Regions from separate parts of the Henriciella mobilis genome, predicted to be linked through region 1. Evidence: predicted binding sites of a transcription regulator. Region 1 holds the regulator's gene; the other holds the start of a gene.
The links. The regulator HrcA, encoded in region 1, represses chaperone genes, less so after heat shock. The targets are predictions, from matches to a motif close to GTTAGCANTCNNCNNNGNNGANTGCTAAC.
Positions count from the first base shown of each region.

Region 1 (7,720 bases):
CCACCGCCAAGGTCGTAGACGGCGATCGTCTTGCCGTCCTGCTTGTCGAGGCCATAGGCCAGCGCAGCAGCGGTCGGCTCGTTGATGATGCGGAGCACTTCGAGGCCCGCAATCTTGCCGGCATCCTTGGTGGCCTGACGCTGGGCGTCGTTGAAGTAGGCCGGGACCGTGATAACGGCCTGGGTGACTTCCTCACCGAGATAGGCCTCGGCGGTTTCCTTCATCTTGGTCAGGATGAAAGCGGAGATTTCCTGCGGGGCATAGTCCTTGTCGCGGCCTTTGACCCAAGCGTCACCATTGGAGCCCTTCACGATCTCGAAGGGGGAAATTTCCTTGTCCTTCTGCGCGGTCGGGTCGTCGAACTGACGGCCGATCAGGCGCTTGATCGCATAAAAGGTGAAATCCGGGTTGGTGACAGCCTGCCGGCGAGCCGGCATGCCGATGAGGCGTTCGCCGCCTTCGGTGAAGGCCACGACGGACGGGGTTGTCCGCGCACCTTCTGCGTTTTCGATGACCTTGGCTTCCTTGCCATCCATCACGGCGACACAGCTATTGGTGGTGCCGAGGTCGATACCGATGATCTTTCCCATTTTCGTTCACTCTCTCTTTCTCTAGCCGCCACCGTTTCGTTTCATTGGCCTGTCCGGCAGCGCCCGAAACAGCAGCTCTATGGATTGTGAATGATGCGCCCTGTCTGATGAGCACATCCTCAGGCTGCGATATGGGAAGGCCTTTCGCTGGCTCAAGAGGTTGCCTCACATTTGAGTGATAAGGCAGCCCTGAAGGCCTCATATTCCCGCATGCAATACGCAATGACACTTACCGGAACGGAAATACGCAAAGGCCCCTTATCAATCCAGTCTATAGAGCCAAGCAGAACGATTGATTTGAAAACCATTCTCAATCGCACAATTTCTTCTGGACTAGACCAGACGAGGATGAGCGATGTCACGCGGCTTGCTGAAAACCCTGACCTACAGCCTGATGCACCTGACGGTCGCGATTGCGGTCGCTTATGCGCTGACCGGCAACTGGACCATCGCACTCAGCATCGGCTTGATTGAGCCCTTCATTCAAACCATCGCCTACTCAGTACACGAGCGCCTTTGGGACAGGTGGATTCCCGGACGCAGCTCGCCGGTTCAATCGATTCATGCCTGCGCAATCACGCTGGAGAGGATTGAGATGCACGCCCGCACGCACGACGCCTCGGGCAGGCGGGGCGCGGCGCCGGCCTGACCGATCGCAGCCTTGTGCTTCGATACAGCAAAAAAAAGCGCCCCAGGCCAAAGCGTCCATAAGTAGAAGACTGGCCAAACCGGATTAACCATAATTATATGCGTCCCAGCAGTTCTGTGGGAGGGACGCACCATGTTGAAACTGATCCGTGCCGCGATGGTCGCTGGCACACTCATGACCGCACCGTACATCGCTCTGGCCCAGGATATTGATGGCGCCATCGAACATCCGATGATCGAGCGCTATCCAGGTCAGGTCATCGCCTGGCAGCACATCGAAAACTATCAGCCCTTCAAAGTGCCCGTCGGTCCCGTCACAGGCTATCGCTACATCGACGACGTGATCGAGACCGAAGGCCGGGTCACGCGCACCTTCTACAAGTATGAAGGCACCGACCGCACCTTCTCGGAAGTCTATTCCAATTATCTCGACGCGCTTGAGGCCGAAGACTTCGAGATTCTCGGAAAAGGCATGTCAGCAGACAGGCGCGGCGCCGGTGTGGGATCGCGCAGCTGGAGCGAAGTCTACTTCATCCAGAACCCGATTTCGAAAGGCGGCGAGGCCAATACGATGACCGCCGGCACAGCCACAGCGGGCGGCGCGGGGACCATCGTGGCGAAAAAGGAGCGCGCGGGCGGGACCGCCTATGTCACGATCCATGTGGAGCAGCATGCAGAGGACTATATCGGCGCGCTGATCGATATCGTCGAAGTGGAAGCGGCCGAAACAGGCCTGGTCGTCGTCGATGCTGAAGCCATGGGATCAGACATGGAAGACTACGGCCGTGTGGTTCTGGATGGCATTGTCTTCGACTTCGACAAGGCGACGCTCAAGCCGGAATCGAAAGCCGCGCTGGATGCCATAGCCGAATTCCTCGACGCCAATCCGGACAAGACCTTCTATGTCGTCGGCCACACCGACTCCAAAGGCACATTCGCCTATAATCGCAAGCTCTCATCGGACCGCGCCCTGGCCGTCGCCGATGCGCTGAAACAGGATTACGACATCGCTTCGGACCGCCTTGAGCCGCACGGCGTCGGCCCGCTTTCGCCGGTCTTCTCGAACGCCGGCGATGCCGGGCGCGAGAAGAACCGGCGGGTGGAGCTGGTGGAGCGGTAGGGCGGCGCCTAGCTCGGCTTCCCTGCGCTTACCGCGACCATGGCGGCGCGCAGGACGCGTTCGCCGATCTTCCAGCCAGTCTGGAAGGTCTCGGCGATGGCGCCGGAGGGCTGGTCGGAGGGGATCTGGCTGACGGCCTGGTGCTGGTTCGGGTCGAAGGCCGCGCCAGGCGCCGCATCGATCGCCGTCACGCCATGGCGTGCGAGCACGGTATGCAGTTCCTTCTGAGTCATCTCGATCCCGCCAAGCAGGTTCTTGCCAGCCTCGGTCAGCGCGTCGCGTTCCTCATCGGGCAGCGCACCGAGCGCGCGGGCGAGATTGTCCGACACGTTCAGGAGGTCGCCGGCAAACTTCTCAACCGCATAGACGCGCGCATCGACGACTTCCTTGGCCGTGCGCTTGCGGACATTATCCATCTCCGCATGCGCGCGCAGCACCTGGTCCTTCAAGGCCTGCACCTCGCCTTCAAGCTCGGCGATGCGGATTTCGGGATCGGGGTCCTGATTGTCCGCCACGGCAGCCTCTTCCAGCTTTTCGGACTCCGGCGATCCGGCGTCCAGCGTTTCGGTTTCAACGGCCTCTTCCGGCCTCTTCTGGTCTTCGTTCATGCCCTCAATACTCTCACGTCTTGTGGCGTTCGGCGAGAATCTGACCGACAATACGCGCGGTATAATCCACCATCGGGATTACCCTTGCATAGTTGAGCCGCGTCGGACCGATCACGCCGAGTGCGCCGATTACCTGTCTCGTGGCGTTCATATAGGGAGCGACAATCAGGCTTGAACCAGACAACGGAAAAAGCCTGTTCTCCGAGCCGATAAAAAGCCGCACGCCTTCGGCTTCCCGCGTTGAATCCAGAACGTCCAGCAGGCCCTGCTGGCGCTCAAGGATATCGAAAAGCTGACGCACCTGCTCCATGTTTTCCGCTGCGCCGGGATCGTTCAACAGGTTGGCGCGGCCATGCACGATCAGCGCACGCTCCTCGCCCGGCACCTCCCCGCCCCATTCGGCCAGCCCCTGCTCCACCAGCGATGCGGCGGCCTGGTCGAGCTGTGCGCGGCGTTCCTGGATTTCCTCGCGTACGGCCTGGGACGCTTCACGCAGCGTGCGGCCTTTCATGCGTGCGGCAAGATAGTTGCCTGCCTCCATCAGCGTTGTCGCCGGCAGGCCAGGCGGGACTTTCACCAGCCGGTTTTCGACGTCTCCCATCTCATCAACGAGGATGCAGAGCGCTTCGCCTGTCGCCAGCGGGACGAATTCGACGTGCCGAACGGGGCGTTCGCGCGTCGGCGAGCTGACCAGACCCGCGCCGCCTGCGAGGCCCGACAGGATGGAGGACGCCTCTTTAAGAAGGCCCTGCAGATCGCGTCCGCCAGAACGCAGCCGGTCCTCGATTTCGGCCCGGTCATCCTCCGATGGCTGGCCGATCTCGAGGAAACCATCGACGAACAGGCGCAGGCCGACATGCGTCGGCATACGGCCGGCGGAAATATGCGGACTGTCGAGCAGGCCCATATCTGTCAGGTCCGCCATGACGTTGCGGATCGAGGCGGGCGAGAGGCTGATGCCGCTCTTCGACAGGGTACGCGAGCCAACCGGCTCACCGGTTTCGAGATACGTCTCGACGATCTCGCGAAAGATGGTGCGCGAGCGCTCATCGAGGCTCTGGAGCAGGCCGCTAAGGGGTTTGTCTTCACTCATTCCGTTGAATTTCCCGGAATTGCAATCACCAGTTTCAATAAGACTTTTTGCTTTCACACCGTCAACAAATCGGGTTCCATGGCGCCCATGACAAGCGTGCCAGCAAAGCTGCCCCTTCCGCAAGTTGTCGCATACGGTTCGGTCGGCATCCCTTTCGGTGCCGTGGGTCTTCCCATGGCTGTGTTCATCGCCCCATTCTATGCCGAGCAGATGGGCCTGGGAACGGCCCTGGTGGGCCTGATCTTCATGGTCCTGCGCTTCTGGGACCTGTTCTCCGACCCGGTCATGGGATGGCTGGTCGATACCAAGCCGTCCCGCCTGGGCAAGATTCGCCATTGGCTGCTGATTGCCGTGCCGATCCTGCTGCCGGCTGTCTGGTTCCTCTACAATCCGGTCGGCCCACCGGTCTCGCCGCTCTTTCTCGCGGTCATCCTGTTCATCTTCTACATCGGCACGACGATGATCGTCACGCCGCACCAGGCCTGGGCGCCATCGATTGCAAAGACCTATGACGAACGCTCGCGGCTTTTCATGTGGCGCGAGCTGTTCACCATCTCCACCATGCTTGTGATGCTTGCCCTGCCATCCCTGCTTGAGCAGTTCGGCGGCATAAGCTTCGCCGAGCAGATCTCGATCATGGGCTGGTTCCTGATCATCGCCCTGCCCGTGACGGTCGGCGCGGCGGTCTGGCTGGTGCCCGACCCTAAGCCGGACGCCAGTGCGCCTCGCGCCAGCTTCCATCCAAAGGCCATTCTTGCCGCGCTGAAGCAGCAGACACTGTGGCGCCTTCTCGCGACCGAAATCTTTATCGGGATCGCGATTGCCGGCACGGCGGGCACCTTCCTGTTTGCGTCCCTCTGGGGCTTCGGCGTCGGCCACGGCACCGCCTCGCTCATCCTGATGGCGCACTTCATCGCCGGCTTCGCCGCCATGCCGGTCTGGGTCTGGATCTCCAAACGCACAGAGAAATACATCGCCATGCGATCGGTCTGCCTGTGGTCGGCCTTGACCTATGTCTGCTACATGCCGCTCGCTTTGATGGGCGGCGGGGCGGTGTCGCTCCTCATCGCTGCGATCGTGTCCGGCTTCGGCTATGGCTCGCCTTTCATCCTTGTCCGTTCGATGATGGCAGACCTTGTCGAGGCGGAAGAAGCCCGCGGCGGCGGCAACCGCGCCGGCCTGTTCTATTCGCTGATGTCCGGGGCCTACAAGACCGGCGCCAGCTTCGCCATCGGCATCCCATACATCCTTCTCGGCGTGCTGGTCGGCTTCAATCCGGCGACAGACAACTCGCCGGAAACCGTGCGCGGGCTGATGCTGGTCTTTGTCGGCGTACCGGTCGTTTCCTACGCCCTCGCTGCGCTGCTCATCTGGCGCTATCCGATCACGCGGGCCGATCAGGAGAAAGCAGCTGAGGCCATCAATGCGGGTGGACAAGCCAACCTTGAATCGCTTCACCCCCCGGTGAACAAAGGAGACGCTCCATGACCAACCTTGTGCGCCCCTCAGGCCGGGCTGCCGACCAGCTTCGCGATATCGTGCTCGAGACGAATGTGACCCGCTATGCCGAAGGCTCGTGCCTTGCAAAGTTCGGCCACACCCACGTGCTGTGCACCGCCAGCTGGTCCGACAGCGTCCCGCCATGGCTGCGCGGACAGGGCAAGGGCTGGGTCACCGGCGAATACGGCATGCTGCCCCGCGCCACTCACACCCGCGGCAATCGCGAAGCCGCCCGCGGCAAGCAATCCGGCCGCACGCAGGAAATCCAACGCCTGATCGGCCGCTCCCTGCGCTCTGTGGTCGACCTGACGGCGCTCGGCGAAAACCAGCTCACCATCGATTGCGACGTCCTGCAGGCCGATGGCGGCACGCGCACCGCGTCAATCACGGGCGGCTTCGTCGCCATGGCGCTGGCGCTGAAATACCTGCGCGAGGAAGGCGTGATCAGCGCCGACCCGATCCAGAAACAGGCCGCCGCCATCTCCGTCGGCCTGTTCCAGGACACGCCCGTGCTCGACCTCGACTACCCCGAAGACTCCGGCGGCGAGGGCGACATGAATGTCGTGATGAGCTCAGACGGCGGCTTCATCGAGATCCAGGGCACCGGCGAGGAACGCCCGATGACGCGGGCCGAAGTCGAGGAATTGATGCGGCTGGCCGAAAAGGGCTGCAATGAACTCTTCGAAGCGCAGAAAGCGGCGATCGGGTAGCTAGATTTTCTGAAAGACGTCCCGGCCGAAATACGCATATTGCAGGCTCTGCGCGATGCGTTCGGCGCGTTCCATGAAATAGTCGGCCGTTTCCTGCGACGGTGAGATCTCCTCAAGCGTCAGGTAAAACAGGCCGAGCCATTGTCCGAAATGTTCCGGCCGCACGCCGTCCAGCTTCATATGGGCGGGCATGGGCTTGCCGGAATAGCGCCCGGCATTCAGGGCGACCGACGCCCAGAAATCCTTGAGCTTGGCGAGATGGGCTGGCCAGTCATCGACAACGCGCTCGAAGATAGGCCCCAGATTCCTGTCGGCGCGCACCCGCGCATAGAAGGTCTCGACGAGCCGCGAAATGAAAGCGTCGTCGATACCGAGACGGGCAGCGTTGTCTTGAATGTCCTGCCGGCGTTCGGCAGCGGAGCGGACAGTGTAAGCCATGCTCGCAGCATTGCCGACACGGCAGCCTGAAATCCATAAGTAGAATTACGCAGGAACTGCAAGACAAGGCGGACAACCCGGGACCTGTTGCAGGGCCAGTAGAAATCGTCTCGATACCCAAGCCGGCGGCGTTAACATACACCACCCTCTAGGTTGCACGGATTGTGATTGAAACTCATTCGGCGGCGGGGCTCCGCCTTGCAATGCCGCGCCTAGGCGGCTTCCTCGTCATCGGCGGCTGCGCTGCCATCGTCTTCTTCGTCGAAGACCAGGATGTCGCCGGGCTGGCAATCAAGCTCCCGGCAAAGCGATTCCAGGGTCGAGAAGCGCACGGCCTTGGCCTTCCCGGTCTTCAGGATGGAAAGGTTGGCGAGGGTCACGCCGACACGGTCCGAGAGTTCTGTCAGGGACATGCGGCGCTCAAGAAGAACGCGGTCGAGGGTTACGCGAATGGCCATGTTTTACCGGCCTCCTAAATCGTCATCTTCTCTTCCTCACGCAACCGGGAGCCTTCCCGGAAGACTTGCGCAAGGATGAAAAGTGCTACCACCGCTGCCCAGGCGGCAAGATTGATACTGAGCCTGACGGGCTGTTCTGTCCCGAGGTCCACAAGAGCATTGAGAAGGATAACGGTCAGATAGCGCGCAAGCTCCACCAGACCGATTGCAAGCGCAATCCGGGTGAGGCGCGGACCGTTTTCCGGCACGAACGGATCGCCCGCTGCCAGCGTCGACAGGATGCGGCGCAGCTGCAGGCAGACATAGATGATACCGGGTGCAAAAACGGCGAGGCTCGCCAGCCCTGCGACGAAATGGCCGGGCGTCACCCCTTCGACATAAGCCTGCATGCCGGGCGCTTCCATCACCCCGCCATTGAGGCTGCCGAGCAGGCCGATCGCCAGCAGCAGGAAGGCGATGACGCCTGCAATTACAGCCAACCAGATGATGGCGAGCATGAGCAGCGACAGAAACGCAGCCATGGAGTTTTGCTGGCGGATCGTCATATGAGTGTCT
Region 1 covers NZ_QWFX01000016.1:304,928-312,647, forward strand. Annotated here, with positions in the region: gene dnaK (molecular chaperone DnaK) at 1-590, opposite strand, end outside; gene D1223_RS16850 (DUF2061 domain-containing protein) at 946-1,239, shown strand; gene D1223_RS16855 (OmpA family protein) at 1,372-2,358, shown strand; gene D1223_RS16860 (nucleotide exchange factor GrpE) at 2,367-2,966, opposite strand; gene hrcA (heat-inducible transcriptional repressor HrcA) at 2,980-4,059, opposite strand; gene D1223_RS16870 (MFS transporter) at 4,147-5,547, shown strand; gene rph (ribonuclease PH) at 5,544-6,269, shown strand; gene D1223_RS16880 (group III truncated hemoglobin) at 6,270-6,707, opposite strand; gene D1223_RS16885 (helix-turn-helix domain-containing protein) at 6,920-7,165, opposite strand; gene D1223_RS16890 (DUF2975 domain-containing protein) at 7,180-7,686, opposite strand.

Region 2 (7,720 bases), on a different contig from region 1:
AGCTGCTGACCTTTGCCTTCGTGGCATTGATCACGCTGCGCGGGCTTGTGCCGGATGGCTATATGCTCGACCGCTCGCCGGAGACCGGCGCCATCGTCCTGCGTATCTGCGGCGGGCTGCATGAGATGGATCGCGGCCCTGCGGCAGCGCCCGCGACCGGCGGACATACCAGTCACCAGATGCATGATCATCAGGCTCATGGCGCATCCATGCCAACCGGGGAGGCCGAACCACATGGCATGACGGACGGCCAGCCGGGCGACATGCCCGAGCATGAGCAGCAAGGCGCCATGTGCCCGTTCGCCCTGTCCTCCCTGATGGATACAGTCGCCGCGCCGGCCCTGCCGGCGATGATCGCCATCCGCCAGCCGATGCTTGGCGGCAAACCCTATACCCGGCCGGCCGTGCGCCCCTCGGCGCGCCCGCCCATGCCGCCGCGAAGCCCGCCTGCCGCCGTCTGATCGTTTCCAGAATTCCATTCCAACGAACAGACAGCCTGCACGCCCGTGCGGGCCTTCAGGATATATCATGACTTACAAACTCGTCGCAGGCGCGAGCCTGCTGGCGCTTGGCGCAGCCGTTCAGGCCGCGTCGGCGCAGGAATCGGCGCCTGCCCTGCAGGACGTCATCATCGTCACCGGCTCCAGGTACGACACCGCAACCCAGACCGGCATTGCCCCCGATGCCAGCCCGCTCGACGGGGCCGACATCACCCGGCTGGCCGCGCGCACACCCGGCGGCGCCCGGCTCTCGAACGGGGAGCTGTCCGGCCAGATGGCCTATCGCGGCCTCTCAGGCGAACGCCTGAACCTGCGCGTCGACGGCCAGCGCTTTGCCTCGGGCGGTCCGAACCTGATGGACCCGGTGTTCCATTACGCCCCCGCCCCGCTCGTCAGCGCGGTGATCATCGACCGGGGCGTCAGCCCGGTCTCGGAAGGCCCGGGGCTCGCCGGGGGCGCGGACGCCGTCTTCAAGCGACAGGACTTTACAGACGGGCCGGGCGCCGACTTCGGCTACGACCTCACCGCCAGCGCGCGCTCGGTGAATGACGGCCTCTCGGTCGGCGGCATGGCCGGCGCCTCAACGGACCGCTGGCGCTTCAACCTGCTCGGCGCCTATGAGGATGCCAGTGACACCGACTATGGCGATGGCACGATTGGCGGATCGTCCTTCCAGCGGAGTGTCTATGGCCTGTCGGCCGGGGCGAAGCTCGGCATCGGTGAGGTCGGTCTCGATCTTCGCCGTCACGAGGCGGACCCGTCGGGCAACCCGCCCTTCCCGATGGATATCCAGTATGTCGATACCGACTTCGCCAAGCTGTCCTACAAGGCGGATCTGGACGGCGTCACGGTGAACGCGTCGGTCAACTACACCGATGTCGACCACCTGATGGACAATTTCAGCCTGCGGCCCTCGCCCGCCCCGATGCAGACCCGGGCAACCTTTACCGAGGCGACCACGCGCGGCGCTGAACTCAGTGCCAGCTTCGACTGGCAGGGCGGCGAGCTGGAGATCGGCACCGACACGGCCCGCGCCGAGCATGACGCGATCATCACCAACCCGAATATGGCGGCCTTCTTCGTGACGCCCTTCCCGGATGTGACGATCGACCGGACGGGCGCGTTCGCGCAATGGACCGGCACCATCGGCCCGGTGGAAAGCGAGCTGGGCGTTAGGGCCGACTGGCATGATCACGATGCGGGCGACGCGTCGCTGGCCACCATGCTGCCCCCGCCGGCGCAGATGCTGGCCGCCGTCTTCAACGCCAGCGACCGCAGCACGCAGGACACCACCGTGGATGCGGTCGCGCGCATCTGGACGCCGGAGCGCAATGGCCTGTCCTGGCGCGCAACGCTTGCCCGCAAGCAGGCCATGCCGGGCTACATCCAGCGCTTTGGCTGGTTGCCGATCAGCGCCAGCGGCGGCCTCGCCGACGGCAACATCTATGTCGGCGATCTCGGGGTCGATCCGGAGACGGCGCTGATTGCCGAAGCCGGGTTCGATTATGCGGCGCCCGCGCTCTATGCGCGGCCAACCGTCTATGTTCGCCAGATCGACGATTACATCCAGGGCGTGCTCTATGATTCGTCACCTGGCATCGCCGACACACCGGTCGAGATGATCGCCAGCATGAATGGCGACCCGACGCCGCTGCGCTGGGCCAATGTCGATGCGCGGCTGTATGGCTTCGACCTGGATGCCGGCTACGATTTTGACGGGCCGCTGCGCCTTGATGGCGTGCTGAGCTATGTCCGGGGCGAACGCCGCGACATAGACGACAATCTCTACCGGATCGCGCCGGCCAGCCTGACGCTGGACCTGACCTGGGAGGCCGACAGCTGGTCAGCGACCTTCGAAACGCGGGCTGCCGCCGAGCAGGACAAGGTGTCTGCCACCAATGAGGAGGCCGCGACACCCGGCTATGTCGTGCTCAATCTCTATGGCGACTGGCAGGTGAAGGACGGCGTGACAGTCTCGGCGGGCATCGAGAACCTGCTCGACCATGTCTATCGCGACCATCTCGCCGGCTATAACCGCAACGGGTTCGGCGATGTCGCTCTCGGCACACGCCTGCCCGGCGCCGGGCGCGGCGCCTTCATAAGGCTGTCGCTCAAGGGCTAGGCTGTCTGTGGCCAGCCTGGCCTGCGCGCCGGGCTGGCCACCATCCCGCTAGTTCAGTTTCTGGATCTTAAGTTCCTCGTCCACCCAGCGCACCTGCGCCGGACGGAGCATGTCGTTATGCGCGATGTTGATGGAGTGGATGACCGCCTCGATCTCGCGGCGCCAGTGGTCGAGAAACTGTGCGAGGCGCGGGAATTTCGGCGCCATGTCCACGGTCTGCCAGACGAAGCTCTGAAGGAGTTTTGGAAAGTCTGGCCTGTAGTAAATGATTTCAGCTGTCAGAAGCCCGCCCCCGGAAAGCTGTTTCCTGAAATCGTCGTGCTGCATTCAGTGATTCCTTCTGTCATGCGGTTGATCCGCATACAGAAGTGTGCCAGAGACGCGGCGCCTGTCAAGAAATGTATATATTTCAATATGTTAGCAGCCGTTAAGCGTGGCTGCCAGCACGCCCGGCCGGCAGGTTCGGACAGCCTTCCCGAATATCGCAAAAATTTCAGCTTTTCCCCCGTTGACGCCAGCGCGCGCGCTTCCTAATTCAACGCCGTTAGCAGTCACCCCAGGTGAGTGCTAATCCTGTTTTCATTGCCCAGTCAGGGTAACAGTCAAAGGTAGGAAAGCACATGAAGTTCCGTCCATTGCATGACCGCGTTCTCGTCAAACGCGTCGAGGAAGAAGCAAAGACCGCTGGCGGCATCATCATCCCCGATACCGCCAAGGAAAAGCCGCAGGAAGGCGAAGTCATCGCCGTCGGCAAAGGCGCTGTCGGTGACGACAATGAAGTCATCCCGCTGGAAGTCAAAGCTGGCGACCGCATCCTGTTCGGCAAATGGTCCGGCACGGAAGTGAAAGTCGACGGTCAGGACCTCCTGATCATGAAGGAAAGCGACATCCTCGGCATCGTCGAGTAACGCAACCCCTTCCCCAACAATCCCAAGACCAAGACGTAATCTGAAAAAGGAATACGAATATGGCTGCAAAACACGTCAAATTCGGCACCGATGCGCGCGAGCGCATGCTGAAAGGTGTCGACACCCTTGCAAATGCGGTGAAAGTCACCCTCGGCCCGAAAGGCCGTAACGTTGTCATCGAGAAGTCCTTCGGCGCCCCGCGCACCACGAAGGACGGTGTCACCGTCGCAAAGGAAATCGAACTGGAAGACAAGTTCGAGAATATGGGCGCACAGATGCTGCGCGAAGTCGCTTCCAAGGCCAATGATGTTGCCGGTGACGGCACCACGACCGCCACGGTGCTCGCCCAGTCCATCGTCCGCGAAGGCATGAAGCGCGTCGCCGCCGGCATGAACCCGATGGACCTGAAGCGCGGTATCGACAAGGCGTCTGCCGAAGTCGTTTCCGACCTCGCCCATCATTCCCGCAAGGTGAAAGAGAACAGCGAGATCTCGCAAGTCGGCTCGATCTCCGCAAATGGCGACCGCGAAATCGGCGACATGATCGCCAAGGCCATGGAAAAGGTCGGCAATGAAGGCGTGATCACGGTCGAGGAAGCCAAGTCCCTCGAAACCGAACTCGACGTCGTCGAAGGCATGCAGTTCGACCGCGGCTACCTCAGCCCGTACTTCGTGACCAATCCGGACAAGATGAGCGTCGAACTCGAAGACCCGTTCATCCTGCTGCACGAGAAGAAGCTCTCCTCGCTCCAGCCGATGCTGCCGATCCTCGAGCAGGTCGTCCAGAGCCAGCGCCCGCTGCTGATCATCGCTGAAGATGTCGATGGCGAAGCGCTCGCAACGCTGGTCGTCAACAAGCTGCGCGGCGGCCTCAAGGTTGCAGCCGTGAAGGCCCCTGGCTTCGGCGACCGCCGCAAGGCCATGCTGCAGGACATCGCAGTCCTGACCGGCGGCCAGGTCATCTCCGAAGACCTCGGCATCAAGCTGGAGAACATCTCCATCGACATGCTGGGCACGGCCAAGAAGGTCGAGATCGACAAGGACAACACGACCATCGTCGACGGTGCTGGCGAGAAAGCCGACATCGAAGCGCGCGTTGGCCAGATCAAGAAGCAGATCGAAGACACCTCGTCCGACTATGACAAGGAGAAGCTCCAGGAGCGCCTTGCCAAACTCGCCGGCGGTGTTGCCGTGATCAAGGTCGGCGGTGCCACCGAGGTCGAAGTGAAGGAACGCAAGGACCGCGTCGACGACGCGCTCAACGCAACCCGCGCTGCCGTCGAAGAAGGCGTCATTCCGGGTGGCGGCGTTGCCCTGCTCCGGGCTGCCCAGAACATCGACGTGAAGGGCGAGAACGCTGACGAGCAAGCTGGCATCGACATCGTCCGCAAGGCCCTCGAAGCCCCGGTCCGCCAGATCGTCCAGAACGCTGGCCTCGAAGGCTCGGTCGTTGTGGCCAACATCCTCGCCCAGAAAGACCGCGGTTACGGCTTCAACGCCCAGACCGAGGAATATGGCGACATGTACAAGATGGGCATCATCGACCCGGCCAAGGTTGTCCGCTCTGCCCTGCAGAACGCAGCCTCTGTTGCTGGCCTGCTGATCACCACCGAAGCTGGCGTTGCCGAAGCTCCGAAGAAGGAAGGCGAAGGCGCCGGTGGCATGCCCGACATGGGCGGCATGGGTGGCATGGGCGGCATGGGCTTCTAGGTCCGGCCTCCCTGGACGGCGACGGCGGCGGCCCCCAATCCCGCTGCCAAGGCCAACATCCAGACCCAATCAAGGGCGGTGCTTCGGCGCCGCCCTTTTTTCATGCGTGAAATCGGGGCCGGCCGGGCTAGATTGGACCTGTCAGCAAGGGAGCCCGCCATGCCCAGTCACCTGTTAAAATCAGCCTTCGCCGCCCTGGCGCTCAGCCTGGCCGGCTGCGCCGCGCTGCTCACGCCTGATGTCGAGGCGACGCCAGAGGCCCTGCGCCCGGGCGCCTATGAACTCGACACCGCGCATGCTGCGCTGGTCTTCAAGATCGGCCATATGGGCTTTTCCGACTTTGTCGGCCGTTTCGACGACTTCGATGCCAGCCTCGACTTCGACGCTGAAAATCCAGAGAGCACGCGCCTGGAAGCCATTGTCGACATGACCAGCCTCAACCTGCCGGACAAGGATTTCGCCGCAACCTTGATGGGGCCCGGCTGGTTTGACGCCGAGGCCTACCCGCAAGCCATCTTTCGCTCGACCGGCATCGAGGTGACGGGCGAGGCGACCGGCCGGGTGACCGGCGATCTAACCCTGCATGGGCAGACCCATCCGGTCTCGCTGGAAGTGACCTTTAACGGCGGAGCGAATGACACGCTGCGCGGCGCCTATGTCACCGGCTTTTCCGCGACCGCCACGATCAACCGCTCGGACTTCGGCATCAGCAAGTTTGTCGGGCCCGTGTCTGATGAGGTCGAGCTGATCATCGAAGTCGAGTTCATGCGGGAATAGGGTTCTCGAATTTCAACAAGCGTTGAGGGTTGCATCCGCAACTGACCATGCGTAAGGATCGCGGCCATGAGCAAGATCTACAAGACAGCCGCAGACGCGCTTGATGGCGTGCTTTTCGACGGCATGACAATCGCCGCCGGAGGCTTTGGTCTCTGCGGTATCCCCGAGCTTTCCATCGCTGCTATCCGCGCGGCTGGCACGAAGGATCTGACCATCTACTCCAACAATGCCGGCGTCGACGGCTTCGGCCTTGGCGTGCTGCTGGAAAGCAAGCAGGTGAAGAAGATGGGCTCGTCCTATGTCGGCGAGAACAAGGAGTTCATGCGCCAGTATCTCGGCGGGGAACTGGAGCTGGAATTCAATCCGCAGGGCACGCTGGCCGAAAGGATGCGCGCCGGCGGGGCCGGCATTGCCGGCTTCTACACCAAGACCGGCTATGGCACGCAGATCGGCGAAGGCAAGGAAGTGAAGGTCTTCAACGGCGAACACTACATCCTCGAAGAGGGCATCTTCGCCGACCTCGCCATCGTGAAGGCCTGGAAGGCGGACACGACAGGCAATGCCATCTTCCGCAAGACGGCCCGCAACTTCAATGAGCCCGCCGCCATGTGCGGCAAGGTCTGCGTCATGGAAGTCGAGGAGATCGTCGAGCCGGGTGAACTGGACCCGAACCATATCCACCTGCCCGGCGTCTTCGTGCACCGGCTGGTACAGGGCGAGTTCGAGAAGCGTATCGAGCAGCGCACGACCCGGAAGCGCGAAGAGGGCTGATGCCGTCCCAACCAGCCTACCGGTCTGAAATCAGAGGTTTGGATATACATGATAAAGCATCTGCTCTCCGGGCTTTCGGCACTCCTGGTTTGTGCGTGCCAGAACTCGACCGGAATAGCCTCGGGTCACGACGCTGAAGCTTACGCGGCAGCGATGGCTCTTGCGGACCCAGCCGCGATGAGGCTTGAACGCTCCTGCATGTTGCAGACGCCAAAGACGACCTTTACCACCGCGCTTGTCGAAGACGTTTTCGACGGTCGCTACATCTACGCAAAGCGGACAGGGCGCGACAATGGCTACCTCGTCGAGTTTTCCGACACCTGTCGAAAAGCGCAAAGAGGCGTGACACCGCACATTGAGGACATTTGCCGCCGCGACTGGTTGCGGGTTCGCGGTGAGCTTTGTGTCGTTCAGGATATTTACCGCGTCCCGGACGAATCGGTCGGACGGGCACTGGCACTGAAACTCGAGCAGGAGCGCAATCGCGCCGCCTTGCACCGCTCTATCCCCACCCGCGACGCTGCCAAACCAGCTGGGACGAACAATTCCACAGGAGACGAATAATGCCCTGGACACGTGACGACATGGCCAAGCGCGCCGCGCAGGAGCTGGAAGACGGGATGTATGTCAATCTCGGCATCGGCATTCCGACGCTGGTGGCGAACTACATCCCGGATGGCGTCTCGGTGACGCTGCAGTCGGAAAACGGCATGCTGGGCATGGGGCCCTTTCCCTATGAAGGCGAGGAAGACGCCGACCTCATCAATGCCGGCAAGCAGACGATCACGGAACTTCCGCACACGGCCTTCTTCGACAGCTCGATGAGCTTCGCGATGATCCGCGGCGGCAAGATCAACATGGCGATCCTCGGCGCGATGGAAGTCGCGGAAAATGGCGATCTCGCCAACTGGATGATCCCCGGCAAGCTGGTCA
Region 2 covers NZ_QWFX01000013.1:554,098-561,817, forward strand. Annotated here, with positions in the region: gene D1223_RS13150 (hypothetical protein) at 1-461, shown strand, start outside; gene D1223_RS13155 (TonB-dependent receptor domain-containing protein) at 529-2,622, shown strand; gene D1223_RS13160 (hypothetical protein) at 2,671-2,949, opposite strand; gene groES (co-chaperone GroES) at 3,243-3,530, shown strand; gene groL (chaperonin GroEL) at 3,590-5,239, shown strand; gene D1223_RS13175 (YceI family protein) at 5,399-6,016, shown strand; gene D1223_RS13180 (CoA transferase subunit A) at 6,083-6,787, shown strand; gene D1223_RS13185 (hypothetical protein) at 6,986-7,351, shown strand; gene D1223_RS13190 (CoA transferase subunit B) at 7,351-7,720, shown strand, end outside.
Region 2: a site for HrcA is predicted at 3,166-3,194, ahead of groES (co-chaperone GroES). Genes of this name have one in related genera too.